2 regions of the Phytobacter palmae genome follow, and region 1 is predicted to be linked to the other one. Evidence: riboswitches for the same ligand, from Rfam matches in the RefSeq annotation. Region 1 holds a riboswitch; the other holds the start of a gene.

Region 1 (8,535 bases):
TGTTCTCTGAAAAGTAGATATATGGGTAGTGAATCGTCTCCACAAGATCCACTTCATTCTGATACAAGCGTGCCAGTGGATGATCTTTCGCGGTAACGACCACCAACTCCTGCTGAATAATAGGAATAAAATCGATATCTGGTTCATCAGGGATATATGAGCAAATCGTTAAATCGCTTTTGCCCGCTTTAAGTTCCTGCAATAAAGTCAGTGAGGTTCCTTGAGTAAAGGAGAAGGTCACATTGTGTCGGGAAGGAAGAGTGGAATATTTGTGAATTAACTGTGGAACAACATATTCACCCATTGTGTATATAAAGGCAATGCGAATATTCTCCTTATTTTCCAGACCGCTTTTTTGTAAAGTCATGCGACCATTTTCCAGCGATGTCAGTGCATCTTCGACATAGGGAAGAAAGCGTTTTCCATTTTGCGTAATTTCAACATTTCGACCTTTTCTGGCAAACAAGGATACGCCAAGCTCCTTCTCCAGCTCAGAGATGGCGTGACTTAAGGAGGGTTGAGTGATGAAGAGGCTGGAGGCCGCTTCAGTGTAATGCTCCGTTTCTGATAAACGCTTAAAATAATAAAGTTGCTTTAGGTTCATTATTTTTGACCGTATAATATAAAATTAAATGCATTGTGTTAAATATAGCACAACAGAGATAACCCTCAGGAGGTAAAACATCATTTCCTGGGCAATATCAAATATTCATATGATGTGGTGAATAATATGTTAACTGTTAGTTTATAGCGTGAAAATAAAGAGAGGAAAGCTAAAGTATTTCTGCATATTGAGTAATATGCAAAAATATTTTAAATATTAAAGGAAACTAACATGAGGACAAGTATCAGCCAGGAGAATGCTGTGCCATTAGCAGGCCAACAGAAACGAACCAAAGCGCGAATTGTAATTTTATTGTTATTGTCTGTTGGTACGATGATCAATTATCTGGATCGTACCATCCTGGGTATTGTCGCTCCGGCATTAAGCAATGAGATCCATATCGATCCCGCCATGATGGGTATCGTCTTCTCCGCCTTTGCCTGGACCTACGCACTGGCACAAATTCCCGGAGGAATGTTCTTAGATCGCTTCGGAAACAAAATAACCTACGCCCTTTCTATTTTTTTCTGGTCAACTTTTACCTTACTGCAAAGTTTTTCGGTAGGATTAAAATCTCTGTTGCTATTCCGTTTAGGCCTGGGGATCAGTGAAGCGCCTTGTTTCCCGGTTAACAGCCGCGTCGTAGGAACATGGTTTCCACAACATGAACGCGCCCGGGCAACAGCGACCTATACCGTCGGAGAATATATTGGCCTGGCTGCTTTCTCCCCCATTTTATTTTTAATACTTGAACACCATGGCTGGAGAACATTATTTTTTATCACCGGCGCACTTGGTATTGCCTTTACGTTTGTATGGTGGAAATTTTATAAAGAGCCCCATGAATCAACAACAGCAAACAAAGAAGAGCTGGAATACATTGGCGTTGGAAATAAAGATAAAAACAGTGAAAACATCCCCTTTAACTGGCCGGATGCAAAAAAACTGCTGTGCTGTCGGCAGGTCATTGGCGCTAGCTTAGGGCAATTTGCAGGTAACACCACGCTGGTGTTCTTTCTGACATGGTTTCCCACCTACCTCGCACACGAGCGGCATCTCCCGTGGCTGCACGTCGGTTTTTTTGCGACCTGGCCGTTTCTCTCGGCGGCGGTGGGCATCATTTTTGGCGGATGGATTTCAGATAAGTTATTAAAAAAGACTGCATCTGTAAATGTCAGCAGAAAGCTACCGATCATCTCCGGTCTGCTGCTCTCCAGTTTTATTATCTCAGCGAATTGGGTATCGAATAATACGCTGGTGATTGTGATTATGTCCGTTGCCTTTTTCGGCCAGGGGATGGTTGGTCTAGGCTGGACGTTAATTTCCGACATTGCTCCAAAAAACATGGCGGGACTGACGGGTGGGATTTTTAATTTTTGCGCAAACATGGCGTCTATTATTACGCCGCTGATTATTGGCTTTATTATCTCCGGTACCGGGAATTTTTTCTATGCACTTATCTATATTGGCCTGACGGCACTGATTGGCGTTGTCGCTTATATTTTCATCATTGGCGATATCAAACGCATTGAATTGAAATAACCCTCTGCTCCCGGCAACAGCCTACCGGGAGCGGCTTTTCACATCAGACGTCCTTGACCCGGCTGGTCAAAAAGAGCGTTATCAGCGAGAGCATCGCAATCACCCAGTAAACCTTCGCATGGCCGAAGCTTTGCGCCAGTGCGCCCTGTATAACCCCGGCGAGGATCACTCCCGTAGAGATACTGTTGGTGAACAGCGTCGTCGCGGACCCAGCGCGGCCTGGCATGAGATCCTGGAACCATAACATGCCTATACCGGCAATAATTCCAATAAAAATAGCGTTGAAGATCTGCAAACCAAGCAACGCTTCACGGCTGTGGAACAGGATAAGCCCCACATAAAAGAGCACACCCGCCGCCACCGCGCTGACCATCATCTTGCGTTTACCAAAGCGCTTAACATAGTAACCCGCGAGGATCATCGCCGGAATCTCCAGCCCTGCGGCCGTTCCCATTAACACCCCGGCCAGACTGTCCGGTAGAGCAAGCTCGCTGCTTATCCACAGCGGCATATCAATGATGTACATCGTGTTGCAGGTCCACATCATCGTCGAGGCGATAAACAACATACGCACATTTTTATTGCTCCAGCCGCTGACCTCTGTGACGGCAATATCCGCAGGCTGCTCAATCCGCTTCACAGAGGGCAACCACAAAGCCACCAGCACCAGACTGATAACGAAGATACCGGCGGCAATCGAGTACATAGCGGTAAAGCCGTAGTTGAGCGCCAGCATAAAGGCCATTGGCGGGCCAACAACCCATGCCACTGAAATTTGCGCACGCATGATGGAGCTGAACATCACCACTTCACGCGCCGAGCTGTCCGCGTATTCCCGTGCCAGCGCGAAGAGTTGCGGCATAGCAGTACTTGCCAGCGACGCCAGCATCACGCCACAGGTGATCAAGGTCAGATAATGGCGATTGAAAGCAAACAGAAGGGCGTTACCCACCGCCATCAGACAGCAAAACATAATCAGTTTTTTGCGATCGCCCTGCTGGTCAGAGCGCTTTGCCAGCCCAAGGCTGACCAGGATCCCGGCAATGGCGTTAACGGTATAAAACAGTCCAACCCAAAACGGTTGCGCCCCCACCTCGCGACTCAGAAACAGGCTCAGCGTTGGGGCCTGCAAAGCACCGGCAACACCGATCATAAACGCGACGACCATAAAAGCGACGAAGACACCGTTAAGGCGACGTCCCATCGTGACTAACCAGAGCATAAAGATCCCTTGCATGCGAAAGAAACGAAAAAAGCCAGCAGATAATAACTGCTGGCGTGGTGATTAGCACCAATACTCAGTCACACATGATGGACGCGTTTCAGGGTTCAGAGACCGGGACTGTCACTTCCCACTGCATTAATTCTTCAAGCATTTTCAGCCGCTGTTTCGTACTCAGACGAAAGAAGCGGGACGTATCCTGCGTCGCGCGAAAATACGCTAAGTAAAATTGCGGTGTAGACGATCTCTTCATAGCCACCTCCTCGCTTCATCACGGAAGATTATTGGCTTAATATAGGGATAAATAAATTGCTGACTTTTCATCAGGAGTTCCCCTTTTATGTCGTCAGGTCGCCTGCAGCAACAATTCATTCGTTTGTGGCAATGTTGCGACGGGAAATCTCAGGAGACAACGCTCAATGAGTTGGCCGATCTGCTGAGCTGTTCCCGTCGCCATATGCGCACTCTGCTCAATACCATGCAAGAGCGCGGCTGGCTGACCTGGGAGGCGGAAGCCGGTCGTGGCAAGCGTTCGCGCCTGACTTTTCTCTATACAGGCCTCGCCTTACAACAACAGCGCGCAGAGGACTTGCTGGAACAGGATCGTATCGAGCAACTGGTTCAACTGGTGGGTGATAAGAGCGCAGTCCGCCAGATGCTGATCTCGCATTTAGGCCGCAGCTTCCGCCAGGGGCGGCATATTCTGCGGGTTTTGTACTACCGTCCGCTGCGTAATCTGCTGCCAGGTACTGCACTGCGACGATCTGAAACCCACATGGCCCGGCAGATTTTTAGCGCACTGACACGCATAAATGAGGAAAATGGGGAACTCGAAGCCGATATCGCGCATCACTGGAAAGCGATCACGCCGCTTCACTGGCGTTTTTATTTACGTCCCGGCATCCATTTTCACCATGGCCGTGAACTCGAAATGCGCGATGTCATTGCTTCTCTCGATCGCGTCTGTACGCTGCCGCTCTATTCGCATATCACTCAGGTTGTCTCACCGACGCCCTGGACGCTGGATATTCATCTGTCGCAGCCGGACAACTGGCTGCCCTGGCTAATGGGGCATGTGCCCGCGATGATCCTGCCGCAGGAGTGGAGCTCAATGGCTAATTTCTCCAGCCATCCTGTCGGCACCGGGCCTTATGCGGTCACCCGCAATAACAATAACCAGCTGAAAATCCATGCATTTGATGATTACTTCGGTTATCGCGCGCTTATTGATGAAGTTAACGTCTGGGTGCTGCCAGAAATTGGTGATGAACCTAACGGTGGCCTGACCATCGACGGGCCAACCGACGGCGAAAAAGCAGTCGAAAGCCGCCTTGAAGAGGGCTGCTATTATTTACTCTTCGACGCCCGCTCGCATCGGGGAGCAAACCAGGCCGTTCGCGACTGGGTAAGCCAGGTTCTCTCACCCACCCGGCTGCTCTACCATGCAGAAGAACATTATCAGCAGTACTGGTTTCCGGCGTACGGCCTTCTGCCACGCTGGCACCATGCGCGCCCCGGGAGTGGTGAAAAACCAGCGGGGCTGGAATCGCTCACTCTGACCTTCTACCGCGATCATAACGAGCACAAAGCCATTGCCAACACCATGAGCAAGCTACTGGCGCAACATGACGTGCGACTGGAGATACAAGAGGTGGATTACGAAGAGTGGCACCGCGGCGATATCATCAGCGATATCTGGCTCAATAGTGCCAACTTCACGCTGCCACTCGATTTCTCCCTCTTCACGCATTTGTATGAAGTTCCGCTGATTCAACACTGCGTTCCGCTGGACTGGCAGGCCGATGCTGAGCGCTGGCGCGCCGGAGATATGAATCTGGCCGTCTGGTGTCAGCAGTTACTGGCAAGCAAAACCATGGTTCCGCTGATTCACCACTGGCTGCGGATTCAGGGTCAGCGCAGTATGCGCGGCCTGCGGATGAACACCCTTGGCTGGTTTGACTTCAAATCCGCATGGTTCGCCCCGCCCGACCCGTAATCATAGAGTTTCTGGCTCTTCCTGCTGAATGATGAAGGGGCGCTTTGAGAAAACTTACAAAATCATTACAATGGCGCGGTGCTCAACGGGGTGCTGCGCCAAAAGCGTGTGCTGAGAAAATACCCGTCGAACCTGATCCGGATAACGCCGGCGAAGGGATTTGAGGCTATCGCTTAAAATCCTCTTTGCCACCCATTTTTGAGGTGCAAAGTGCTTAAAAAAGTTCTGCCATTCCTGCTGCTTGCCGCAGCTCCCGCTTTCGCGAAACCGACCCTGACCGTTTACACCTACGACTCCTTCTCTGCGGAATGGGGGCCGGGACCAGCGGTAAAAAAAGCCTTCGAAACCGACTGCAACTGTGAGTTGAAATTTGTCGCGCTGGAAGATGGCGTATCACTGCTTAACCGCCTGCGTATGGAAGGTAAAAACAGCAAAGCGGACGTCGTGCTGGGGCTGGATAACAACCTGCTTGAAGCCGCCACGCAGACCAAACTGTTCGCTAAAAGCGGAATTTCAGCCGATGCCGTTACCGTGCCCGGCGGCTGGAAAAACGATACCTTCGTTCCCTTCGATTACGGCTGGTTCGCGTTCGTGTATGACAAAAATAAACTGAAAAACCCGCCGAAGAGCCTGAAAGAACTGGTGGAAAGCGATCAGAAATGGCGCGTAATTTATGAAGATCCGCGTACCAGCACGCCAGGTCTAGGCCTGCTGCTGTGGATGCAGAAAGTCTACGGCGATAAAGCTCCGGAAGCCTGGCAAAAACTGGCAGCCAAAACCGTGACCGTCACCAAAGGCTGGAGCGAAGCATACGGTCTGTTCCTGAAAGGGGAAGGCGACCTGGTGTTGAGCTATACCACTTCTCCGGCCTATCACATTATTGAAGAGAAGAAAGATAACTACGCAGCCGCCGCCTTTAGCGAAGGCCACTACCTGCAGGTTGAAGTTGCTGCCCGAACCGCCGCCAGCAAGCAGCCGGAACTGGCAGAGAAGTTCCTGAAATTCATGGTCTCTCCGGCATTCCAGAATACCATCCCGACCGGCAACTGGATGTATCCGATCAGCAATGTCTCGCTGCCTGCCGGATTCGACACCCTGGTGAAACCACAGACCTCGCTGGAATATTCCCCGCAAGACGTCGCGACCCAGCGCGGCGAATGGATTAACGCATGGCAACGCGCCGTCAGCCGCTAACCTTCGGCTGGCTGATTCCCGGAATGGCCGCCGCCACACTGATGGTGGTGGTGGCCCTCTCCGCGTTTCTCGCACTCTGGAACAACGCTCCTACGGCCCATCTGGCGGTGTTCCTTGATGATAGCTATCTGTGGCATGTGGTGCGTTTCTCTTTCTGGCAGGCCTTTTTGTCGGCGCTACTTTCTGTCGCACCGGCCATTTTTCTTGCCCGCGCACTCTATCGGCGACGCTTCCCCGGTCGTCTTGCCCTGCTGCGCCTGTGCGCGATGACCCTGATCCTCCCGGTACTGGTTGGGGTATTTGGAATTCTGAGTGTTTATGGCCGCCAGGGCTGGCTTGCATCCGCATTTCGCGCGGCAGGTCTGGACTGGACATTTTCACCGTATGGATTGTCCGGCATTCTACTGGCACACGTCTTTTTTAACCTGCCGATGGCCGCCCGTCTGTTGCTACAGACACTGGAGCAGATCCCCGGCGAGCAGCGACAGCTGGCCGCTCAGCTAGGTATGCGCGGCTGGTCTTTCTTCCGCTATGTCGAGTGGCCATGGCTACGCCGCCAGATCCCGCCAGTCGCGGCCCTTATTTTCATGCTCTGCTTTGCAAGCTTTGCCACTGTGCTGTCGTTGGGCGGTGGCCCGCAAGCGACGACAATTGAACTGGCAATTTATCAGGCATTGAGTTACGACTTCGATCCTGGCCGCGCGGCACTACTGGCATTAATTCAGATGGTCTGTTGCCTGGGTCTGGTTCTGCTCAGCCAGCGCCTTAGCAAAGCCATTTCCGTTGGCAGCCATCAGATTCAGGGCTGGCGCAACCCGGAAGATCGCTTTTTCAGTTGTTTCACCGACTACTTGCTCATCGTACTGGCGCTCCTGCTTCTGTTGCCGCCCCTGCTGGCGGTCATTGTCGATGGCCTGAACCTCAGACTTTCTCATGTGCTTGCCCAGCCCGCGCTTTGGCAGGCGATCTGGACCTCAGTACGCATTGCGCTGGGGGCGGGATTGCTGTGTGTTACGTTGACCATGATGCTGCTCTGGAGCAGCCGTGAGTTACGCGCCCGCCAGCAGCAACTGGCCGGGCAAGCGCTGGAGATGAGCGGCATGCTGATTCTGGCGATGCCGGGTATTGTGCTGGCGACCGGCTTTTTCCTGCTGCTCAATAACAGCATCGGTCTGCCCTCGTCCGCCGATGGCATCGTGATTTTCACCAATGCGCTGATGGCAATTCCTTATGCCCTGAAAGTGCTGGAGAACCCCATGCGTGATGTGACGGCACGCTACAGCCTGCTCTGTCAGTCGCTGGGTATTGAGGGTTTTAATCGGTTAAAGGTCATCGAACTGCGCGCGCTTAAAGCGCCGTTGGCACAGGCGCTGGCATTTGCCTGTGTTCTGTCGATTGGTGATTTTGGCGTCGTAGCGTTATTTGGCAATGACGATTTCCGTACGCTGCCGTTCTGGCTTTATCAGCAAATTGGCTCCTACCGCACGCAGGATGGTGCGGTTACTGCGCTGATTTTGCTGCTACTGTGCTTTTTACTGTTCACCCTTATTGAAAAACTTCCGGGCCACCATGCTAAAACTGATTGATGTAACCTGGCTGTATCAGCATTTACCCATGCGTTTTACGCTGTCGATCAAACAGGGTGAACAAGTCGCCGTGCTTGGGCCCAGCGGGGCCGGAAAAAGTACGCTACTGAATTTAATCGCCGGTTTTCTCTCTCCGGCCAGCGGCGTCATCATGATAGAGGATAGCGATCACACAAATACGCCGCCTTCCCGGCGCCCGGTGTCGATGCTGTTTCAGGAGAACAACCTCTTTACTCATCTCACGGTGCGGCAAAATATTGGTCTGGGGCTCAACCCTGGCCTGAAACTCTCTTCTGCGCAAAATGCAAAGCTGGAGACCATTGCCAGTACTATGGGGCTAGATGCGTTACTTGACCGCATGCCGGATCAGCTTTCTGGCGGCCAGCGACAG
Region 2 (8,535 bases), on a different contig from region 1:
TAAATGGCAGAGCAATCATTACTATGTGATTAACTATGGTTTAAATGATAAAAGATACGTTCACGAGTTTTTTATTGATGGCGATGGAAATGTGGAAAAATAAGGAGAGCAGATTAATCTCTGGCTTTAAAGTCAACAACTACATCCCTGCGACAGATATAACCGAACGTCCTTGCAGCAAAAAACGCCTGTCTTGCCCGTACTTTATTCACCGGACTGGTGCTGGCACCATAAACCCAGGAACGGCCTGACTCTCGTTAATACTGGTTTGTTGTACCGTGATTTCATCCCCGTAGGGAGTAAAGTATGAAGTACATTCCTGTGACGATTCAAAATGACGCTGGTTCAGGTCAAATAAACACACAGCGGTGATGTGGTAACGCATTGCCCCCGCTGCCAGGCGAAGCAAAGGAAAGGAAATTTTCACATGCACATGAAACTGTTCAATTCGAAGGGGCTACCGTTTCTGGCTATGAGTCTTGATAACCGATCCAATAGCTGGCTGAATCTGTCAGCCCTTGCGAGATATTTCGACTTTCCACGCAGCACTTTTTTGCAGCGGGTGAATGATTACGGTTGGGAGTCAGCATTAGCTCACTATGAGCAGCAGCGAAAGAAAAAACTGAAAACATGAGAGCCGGGTTAATTCCGGATTTTTTAATGTACTTTTCTGAAATCAAAAAGGTTATCAAAATTAATAATATCTAATTCAGAGATGGCGTGATTAACATCTTTCATCTTTGCGCCATGTTCATCATAAGCGTCGCGTATTGTCATGAATTCTTCTGGTGTTATCTGTTCTTTAAGCAAAGCCTGCATGATGAGAGTCATCAGTTTTGAGATGGCAATTTGCGTATTACCAGCAGAACGAAGAAGGGCGTTGAATGGCTCCCAGGAAACCTCTTTAATCAGAACATTATAGTGACGTAATTTGATAAAAGAGCTACCAATGCGAAAGGTATTTTCCGTCATATCTTTCAAGGAGTCTTGAATATGATAATAGCGTTCTTCGTCTGCTCTTTGTCCTGATTTCGCCAGTGTGTCGAGAAAAGTCATGATGCGGTTTAAGTCAAAGCGCATACGATTGTAACGGCTTCTGGTGCCATCAATTTCTTCTTTGAGAGCGATTGCCGAATCAAGTGCCCGCTCCATTTTTCTGGTCTTCACCATCTCCTGAAGTTTAGCCCCTCCGAAGACGACGCCGCCAACCACACTAAACGCTGTTACAGCATTCGAAGCGATAGAGATAACGTTATCCCATGCTTGTAAATCCATCATGACCTCTTTTTTATGCGGTAGTTGACGACTTAAGAGCATTCTACATGGCACACATTGTGTCACTCAACCTGTCACACATTGCCCATAAGGACCGCTTTTGCCGTTTACAAGACTTCTTCGTCGCTTTATCCTGATCCGGGATTAACAGACGTTAATCACAACTCATTGATTTTATTTGACTCGGGGTGCCCTTCTTCGTGAAGGCTGAGAAATACCCGTATTACCTGATCTGGATAATGCCAGCGTAGGGAAGTCAGATGCCTGCCCGGCATCCCTTCTTCACGCCAGGCAGGAGCGAATCGATGCAACCTGACCTGCTTCACCGCGCGCAAATCGCGCAAATTCTTCAGCAGTTTCGTAAATGTACGCCGCTTGTCCACTGCATGACTAACGATGTGGTGCAGACCTTCACGGCTAATGTCCTGCTGGCGTTAGGTGCGTCCCCGGCGATGGTGATTGAGCGCGACGAAGCGCAGCAATTTGCCGCCATTGCGGACGCGTTGCTGATTAATGTCGGCACGCTGACCCGGGACCGCGCCGATGCGATGCATACGGCTATTTTGAGCGCCAACGCCGCTCGTAAACCCTGGACGCTGGATCCGGTTGCCGTCGGGGCGTTAGCTTTTCGCAGTGATTTTTGTCGTGAGCTTCTGGCTTTGCAACCTGCCGCCATACGCGGCAATGCTTCGGAAGTTATGGCGCTCGGTGGTATGAGCAGTGGTGGGCGTGGCGTTGATACTACGGACACGGCTATTGCCGCGCTGCCTGCAGCCCAGGCGCTGGCCCGCCAGACCGGGGCTATCGTTGCGGTGACCGGTGAGGTGGATTACATCACTGATGGTTTTCGTACCCTACGTGTTACGGGCGGCGATGTGCTGATGACCCGGGTGGTGGGAACGGGCTGCGCACTGTCGGCAGTGGTTGCTGCCTGCTGCGCATTGCCGGGCGACCGCCTGTATAACGTGGCGGCGGGCTGTGCCTTTATGGCGCAGGCGGGCAGCCTGGCGGTGGCAACAACGCGTGGGCCTGGCAGCTTTATTCCTGCGTTTCTTGATGCGCTCTATGCGCTTCACGGGGAGGGGCTGGCATGAAACGGATCAATGCACTGACCATTGCCGGAACAGATCCGAGCGGCGGGGCGGGGATTCAGGCCGATCTGAAAACCTTTTCGGCGCTGGGCGCCTATGGGTGCTCGGTCATTACCGCACTGGTGGCGCAAAATACCCGTGGCGTGCAGTCGGTTTATCGCATTGCGCCCGATTTTGTCGCCGCGCAACTGGATTCGGTATTCAGCGATGTGCGAATTGACACCACTAAAATTGGTATGCTGGCAGAAACCGATATTGTAGAAGCGGTGGCGGAGCGCTTGCGTCGTTATAAGGTGCAAAATGTGGTGCTTGATACCGTCATGCTGGCAAAAAGCGGCGACCCGTTGCTTTCCCCCACGGCGGTGAAGGCGCTGCGGGAACATCTGTTGCCACAGGTGTCGCTGATCACTCCCAATCTGCCCGAGGCCGCTGCGCTGCTGGATGCCTCTCATGCGTGCAATGAACGCGAGATGCATGAACAGGGCCGGGCGTTGCTGGCGCTGGGGTGTGAGGCGGTGCTAATGAAAGGAGGACATCTGGATAATGATGAAAGCCCGGACTGGTTGTTCACCCGTAATGGCGCCGAACGTTTTACCGCCCCAAGGATAAAAACCAAAAACACCCACGGCACGGGCTGTACGTTGTCGGCTGCGCTGGCGGCATTGCGTCCACGCCATGCGGACTGGGCCGCAACGATCAGCGAGGCCAAGCGCTGGCTGTCGGCGGCACTGGCGCAGGCGGACACGCTGGAAGTGGGGCAGGGCATTGGCCCGGTGCACCATTTTCATCAATGGTGGTGAGAGGAGACGTGCGCGATTCCCGGATGGCGGCGTAAATACGTTATCCGGGCCAGGCCACGCACTGAAATTCGCCCTCACCCTGAGGGAGAGGGTCGGGGTGAGAGGGAAAATGCAGTGCTGAACCCTATTCGTATGACATCGTAAATTCGACGGCAGAATTGGCGGTACCGCCTCTGATATTACTGGCGGTCTGGATATAACGCGCTTTCATCGGGATGATGTAACTGCCGCCGATTGTTTTATTGTAACCGGCATAGTTGATTTTACTGTTAAACGGCACGATGGAACCATCGTTGTATAACATCTGAATGCCGACACCACTGGCGGTGGAGCTGGCATCAAGGGTGATGTATTGATTTGCCGTGCCGCTCTCTTTTAAGGTAACACCCGCCGCCGGCGAGAAGGTGTAATTCACGGAATTCATACCAGCACTGCAATTTTTGATTTGGAAGTCAAAAGCTTTTGCTGAGCTTTTAGAATTAATACCGGAGAATTCTGCGTTCTCGTGCTTATCCAGATCGACCGAGATATTGGGCGTTTCGCAGGACTGAGTTTTTACTGTTACTGAACCACCAACGCTTAATATGACATAGCGCGCGCCGTTAGCAGTAGTAAGGCTATCATTTGCCCAGAGTTCGACAGTTGGGGTTGGTAGTGTAATTATTCCGGTCGACACAGGCCCAGTAATATAAAACTGTAATTTAATTCCTGTTAGCCAGCCCGCTCCAGTATAGGGACCTGTGCCATAGGTATACCATTTTTGTACGTCATTACTTAACGCGGCAACACTCCCCTTTGGAAAACCTGTGTCTGATATTTTTACGCCAATCCCCGCAATATTCGTTTTATAAACCCCAGCAATACTTGACTGTTCCATTGCAGATGCAAAGCGAAGCATGGCAAATGAAGTTCCACCCCAGCAGTTAAATGCTCCTGAGGGGCTATCTGGTATTGATATGACATTCCCTACAGGCCCGGTTGTCATATCTCGCGGAATGGCAAGGGTTGTGCCCGCGGGGATATTAGAGGTAAATTGCATCAGTTGTGTTGTTGAGCATCCGGCCTGACTGTATGGAGCAACAATATACAAACCGAGAAGCAGAGATAAGTTTATGGCTATCTGTAATTTTTTCATTTTTCAAACCTTATAGCAAAATATTTAACGGCTGTAATTCACTTCCTCTGTGTGATAGCCACCAAAATCGTCAATTGTAATCAGTGTCAGTTCTCCCCCGGCATTTTCCGGCATCCACCTTAGCGAAAAGGTTCTTTTCCCTTTTGCCGGGCACATGCCACTCTGTCTCGCTTCATCGCCCAATGACTCACCTTTCAGCCCGACATGGTTAAACGAGATATTCCACGGCGTCGGGTTCTCACATTCGACGGCATAGCCTTTTTTCTGCGGGACGCGCCGCCAGCGAAGTTGTGTTAGCGCATCTTTTGGCGAACCGGCTAAACCCTGCGGGCGATAAAACAGCTTCAGACGGGTGCGAATGGTGACTTTCATCGTATTGCGGTCAGCCTGTTTCTCCGTATGTTTGGGCTGAATCTCCAGCACATTGAGCCAGAAGACAGACTCACGATCCTGCGGAACATTGCCGTCTGTAAATATGATACGCAGCGTCTGGTCTTTATCCGGGTCAAGGCGAAAAATGTGCGGCATAACAATAAACGGTGTGGCGTTGCTTTGCGCACTGCTATCAGAGTCGCCATTATCAACCCATGCATGAATCAGACGTGGCGTATCGGCGTGATTGGTTATCGCGAGCGTGACTTCGCGTTTATCGGCAGGATAGATAACACGGGTGCTGTCGAGCTGAATGCCTGCCCGGGAGGGCGCGGCAAATAAAAGAAGAAGCGTACTCAGGAAAAGTAGTGAACAAAGCATTTTCATTTTTATTCCCACCTCCATGTGGAATATTTTGTTTTAGATATATTTGTAGAGACTATAATAATTATTTTTTAATTCATGATGTGTATGGTTTGTGTTATTGGCAGGTCGGGGTTGCTTTGCGGCGTAGTATAGTATCGTTTTTTGCGAAATGTACAGGATTGTCGCCTCAGGCTTCCAGTTGCGGGTTTGATTCACATTTAGCTATTTTGTGGTGGTTGTAAATAATTCTGTTTCATGGGGGGCTCGCCATTAATGAATTGGAAGCATAGCGAAGGTGAATTGATATATTTTAAGAAAGTGCTTCGAAATAATTTATGTGGTTTTTTGTTCTTGTTAAATTAAACTTTGCAGGTATTCTGAATTTCTGGAATGTTTATCATGCAAATGCCTGGTGAGTGGGGAAAGTACGAAATTAATGGAGTATGTAGCTTACTGCCAGTCAGGGGATCATAAAAATGAGATTCGTCAGCGTGAGATATTTATCATTCAGAATGACCTTATTCTGTCTGGCGCTGGGATTGCGCGCTTCCATGAATAGCTGATTTCCCCTCTCCGGACGAAAAGATGAGGCGAAGGCGGAAATAGAGTCCGGAACCCGGACCCTAAAATTATCGTAAACCGCGCCAGTGCCGCTAATCGCACAGCGCTGGCAAGAGAGACACGTAATCACGGTGGTAAACCACCAGCCGAAACGTGCCACCAGAAAATGCTGAAAAAATGCGATGCGGTGGCAAGCCTCGACAATCAGTACCAGGCTTACTTTGCCCATTCATCGGGTCAGGACAAACAACATCCGCCTTTGTGCGGAGCTTTCGGGAGTATAGCGATGACTGATATTGTGCAGTTACTCGGCAACGATGCCGACACCCTCTTACAACACCGTTGCACGACCATTGCGGCCGACCAACTCTACCTGCCTGGAGAGGATTACGTCACCCGTGTGATGATGGATAACAATCGTTCGCCAGCGGTGTTGCGTAACATGCAGACGTTGTATAACACCGGGCGACTCGCCAAAACGGGTTATCTGTCGATTTTGCCGGTTGACCAGGGTATCGAACACTCAGCCGGGGCATCGTTTGCTGCCAACCCGCTCTATTTCGATCCCAAAAACATTGTGGAACTGGCGATTGAAGCCGGTTGTAACTGTGTGGCTTCCACCTATGGCGTGCTGGCCTCTGTGTCACGCCGTTACGCGCACCGTATTCCGTTCCTGGTCAAACTCAACCACAACGAAACCCTGAGCTACCCCACAGAATATGATCAGACGCTTTATGCCAGTGTAGAGCAGGCGTTCAACATGGGGGCCGTTGCCGTTGGCGCGACCATCTATTTTGGTTCTGAGGAGTCACGTCGGCAGATTGAGGAAATTTCCGCCGCCTTTGAGCGTGCCCATGAGCTGGGGATGGTGACGGTGTTGTGGGCTTACCTGCGTAATCCGGCATTCAAAAAAGACGGTGTGGATTATCATGTTTCCGCTGACCTGACCGGTCAGGCAAACCATATAGCGGCAACCATCGGTGCGGACATCGTCAAACAGAAGATGGCGGAAAACAACGGCGGTTACAAAGCGGTAAACTTTGGCTATACCGATGAACGTGTCTATAGCAAATTGACCAGTGATAACCCGATTGATCTGGTGCGCTACCAGCTGGCGAACTGCTATATGGGACGTGCCGGGTTAATTAATTCTGGCGGCGCAGCGGGCGGCGAAACTGATTTAAGCGATGCGGTGCGCACAGCGGTTATTAATAAGCGTGCAGGTGGTATGGGCCTGATTCTTGGCCGTAAGGCGTTTAAAAAATCCATGGCTGACGGTGTGAAATTAATAAATGCCGTTCAGGATGTGTATCTCGATAAGAAAGTTACTATCGCCTAAACCTCCGCATAAATAACGCATTCCTCCGCGCAGACGGGGAGGGATGCGTTTTCGCTGGCTTGTGGTTCTCTTCATTCATCCTTTTTGCAGCACAGATACCGTTTTATCTGCCGGTCACTCGCACCGTCGGCAACCGCTGGCTCTTTTTCACCGGTCGAACGCAGTCAATATACTGTCAGGCTTAACGGAGCAGCGGGCAGTCCGGCGGCAGACGGCATTTCAGCGCGCCAGGCAAAATGTTAATACTGAAATGCTGCCCGGTTAACGGCTCGCCGTCCAGATTGAAGGTGATATCGTGCGGCGCGCTCACCTCAAACCAGGCGGATTTACCGTCAATGACATGTGGATTGTCTTCCGGTTGGGTCAGGGTGGTGAACAGGGCGGGGAGGATCTCATCACCGGTGAAAATGCGCAGTTGCAGCAGCCCGTCGTTAATGAGTGCCCCTGGACACAGCTGTTGCCCGCCGCCAGCCTGGCGTCCGTTACCGATTCCGATTACCAGCGCGTCACCCTGCCAGTGGAAATCCTCCCCCTTGATTTCGCAGCGATCTGGCTTAAGCGTGTCCATGCGCATCAGGCCGTGAATGATATAAGAGACACCGCCCAGCGCGGCTTTCAGTTTCTCTGGCGTTTCGGTGGTAATACGGGTGCCGAACCCGCCGGTAGCCATATTGATAAAACAGGTTTTGCCGTTCACTTCGGCAATATCAATGGGTACCGCTTTGCCAACGATAGCGAGTTGCAGCGCTTTATCCAGGGGCTCCGGGATGTCGGCGCTGGTGGCAAAGTCATTCGCGGTGCCTAAAGGCAAAATCCCAAGCACGGGTGTGTTGTCGCTATCACTGTGTACCAGCGCGCTGGCGACCTCATTTATGGTGCCATCGCCACCGCCAGCAATCACGGTTTCGACACCCAGTTCGATGGCTTCTGCCACATAGCGCTCTGCATCACCTTTTTCCCAGGTGACGCGCACCTGAATATCCATCCCTTCGCTGCGCAGGAGATTAATGGCCTCGCGCAACATATCGTCACCCGCACTTTTACCGTTGAGGATCAATAAACTGCCTGGAAAATTGCTCATCCTTTTCGCTCTTCGAAAATACCATGAGCAAAGTGTATCTCACGACCGGAGAGCGCGCCTGGAAGGATGGAAAAAGCGGAGATAAAAAAAATCAGCCTGCGTAAGGGAGATTACGCAGGCTAAGGAGGTGGTTCCTGGTACAGCTAGCATTTATGGGTTATGTTTTTCAGCGATGAGGATAATACCCATAATGACCGCAACGGTATGTGATCCGATTCTAAGATTCTTCGCGATTGAAAAAATAACCCAGGTTAATTACTTAGCGTGCGGATTTCGCGTGGTCTGTCCAGTGAAATTACGCATTAACAGAGCATATTCCAGCACCACATCCTGGGGAACCGGCATCCAGATGGTATAACCGTCTCCCGGCGCAACCTCCATTGCTTCGCCTTTGGCATTTTCCATATGTTCCAGGGTGAAGTTAACGTTGCCCTGCGGCGTCATCAGCTCAAGGCTGTCGCCAACGAGAAACTTGTTTTTCACCGCCACCGCCGCCAGCTCGCCTTTACGCTCAC

The links. A riboswitch is a leader RNA that binds a small molecule or an ion and turns the genes downstream of it on or off. The one in region 1 is predicted to bind thiamine pyrophosphate.
Region 2: linked by a shared signal. The riboswitch ahead of thiM (hydroxyethylthiazole kinase) and the one ahead of thiB (thiamine ABC transporter substrate binding subunit) in region 1 are both predicted to bind thiamine pyrophosphate.

What each region holds. Positions count from the first base shown of each region.
Region 1 covers NZ_JBCIVJ010000013.1:141,139-149,673, forward strand. The annotation lists gene AAIG39_RS16605 (LysR family transcriptional regulator) at 1-604, opposite strand, end outside; gene AAIG39_RS16610 (MFS transporter) at 836-2,146, shown strand; gene AAIG39_RS16615 (sugar efflux transporter) at 2,190-3,368, opposite strand; gene sgrT (glucose uptake inhibitor SgrT) at 3,469-3,621, opposite strand; gene sgrR (HTH-type transcriptional regulator SgrR) at 3,709-5,364, shown strand; TPP riboswitch at 5,441-5,541, shown strand; gene thiB (thiamine ABC transporter substrate binding subunit) at 5,575-6,558, shown strand; gene thiP (thiamine/thiamine pyrophosphate ABC transporter permease ThiP) at 6,534-8,144, shown strand; gene thiQ (thiamine ABC transporter ATP-binding protein ThiQ) at 8,128-8,535, shown strand, end outside.
Region 2 covers NZ_JBCIVJ010000003.1:176,732-185,266, reverse strand. The annotation lists gene AAIG39_RS06070 (putative T6SS immunity periplasmic lipoprotein) at 1-103, shown strand, start outside; gene AAIG39_RS06065 (hypothetical protein) at 428-634, shown strand; gene AAIG39_RS06060 (hypothetical protein) at 658-1,278, opposite strand; TPP riboswitch at 1,450-1,546, shown strand; gene thiM (hydroxyethylthiazole kinase) at 1,581-2,369, shown strand; gene thiD (bifunctional hydroxymethylpyrimidine kinase/phosphomethylpyrimidine kinase) at 2,366-3,166, shown strand; gene AAIG39_RS06045 (fimbrial protein) at 3,291-4,301, opposite strand; gene AAIG39_RS06040 (fimbrial biogenesis chaperone) at 4,326-5,060, opposite strand; gene AAIG39_RS06035 (hypothetical protein) at 5,500-5,829, opposite strand; gene fbaB (class I fructose-bisphosphate aldolase) at 5,887-6,939, shown strand; gene yegS (lipid kinase YegS) at 7,121-8,020, opposite strand; gene trhP (prephenate-dependent tRNA uridine(34) hydroxylase TrhP) at 8,276-8,535, opposite strand, start outside.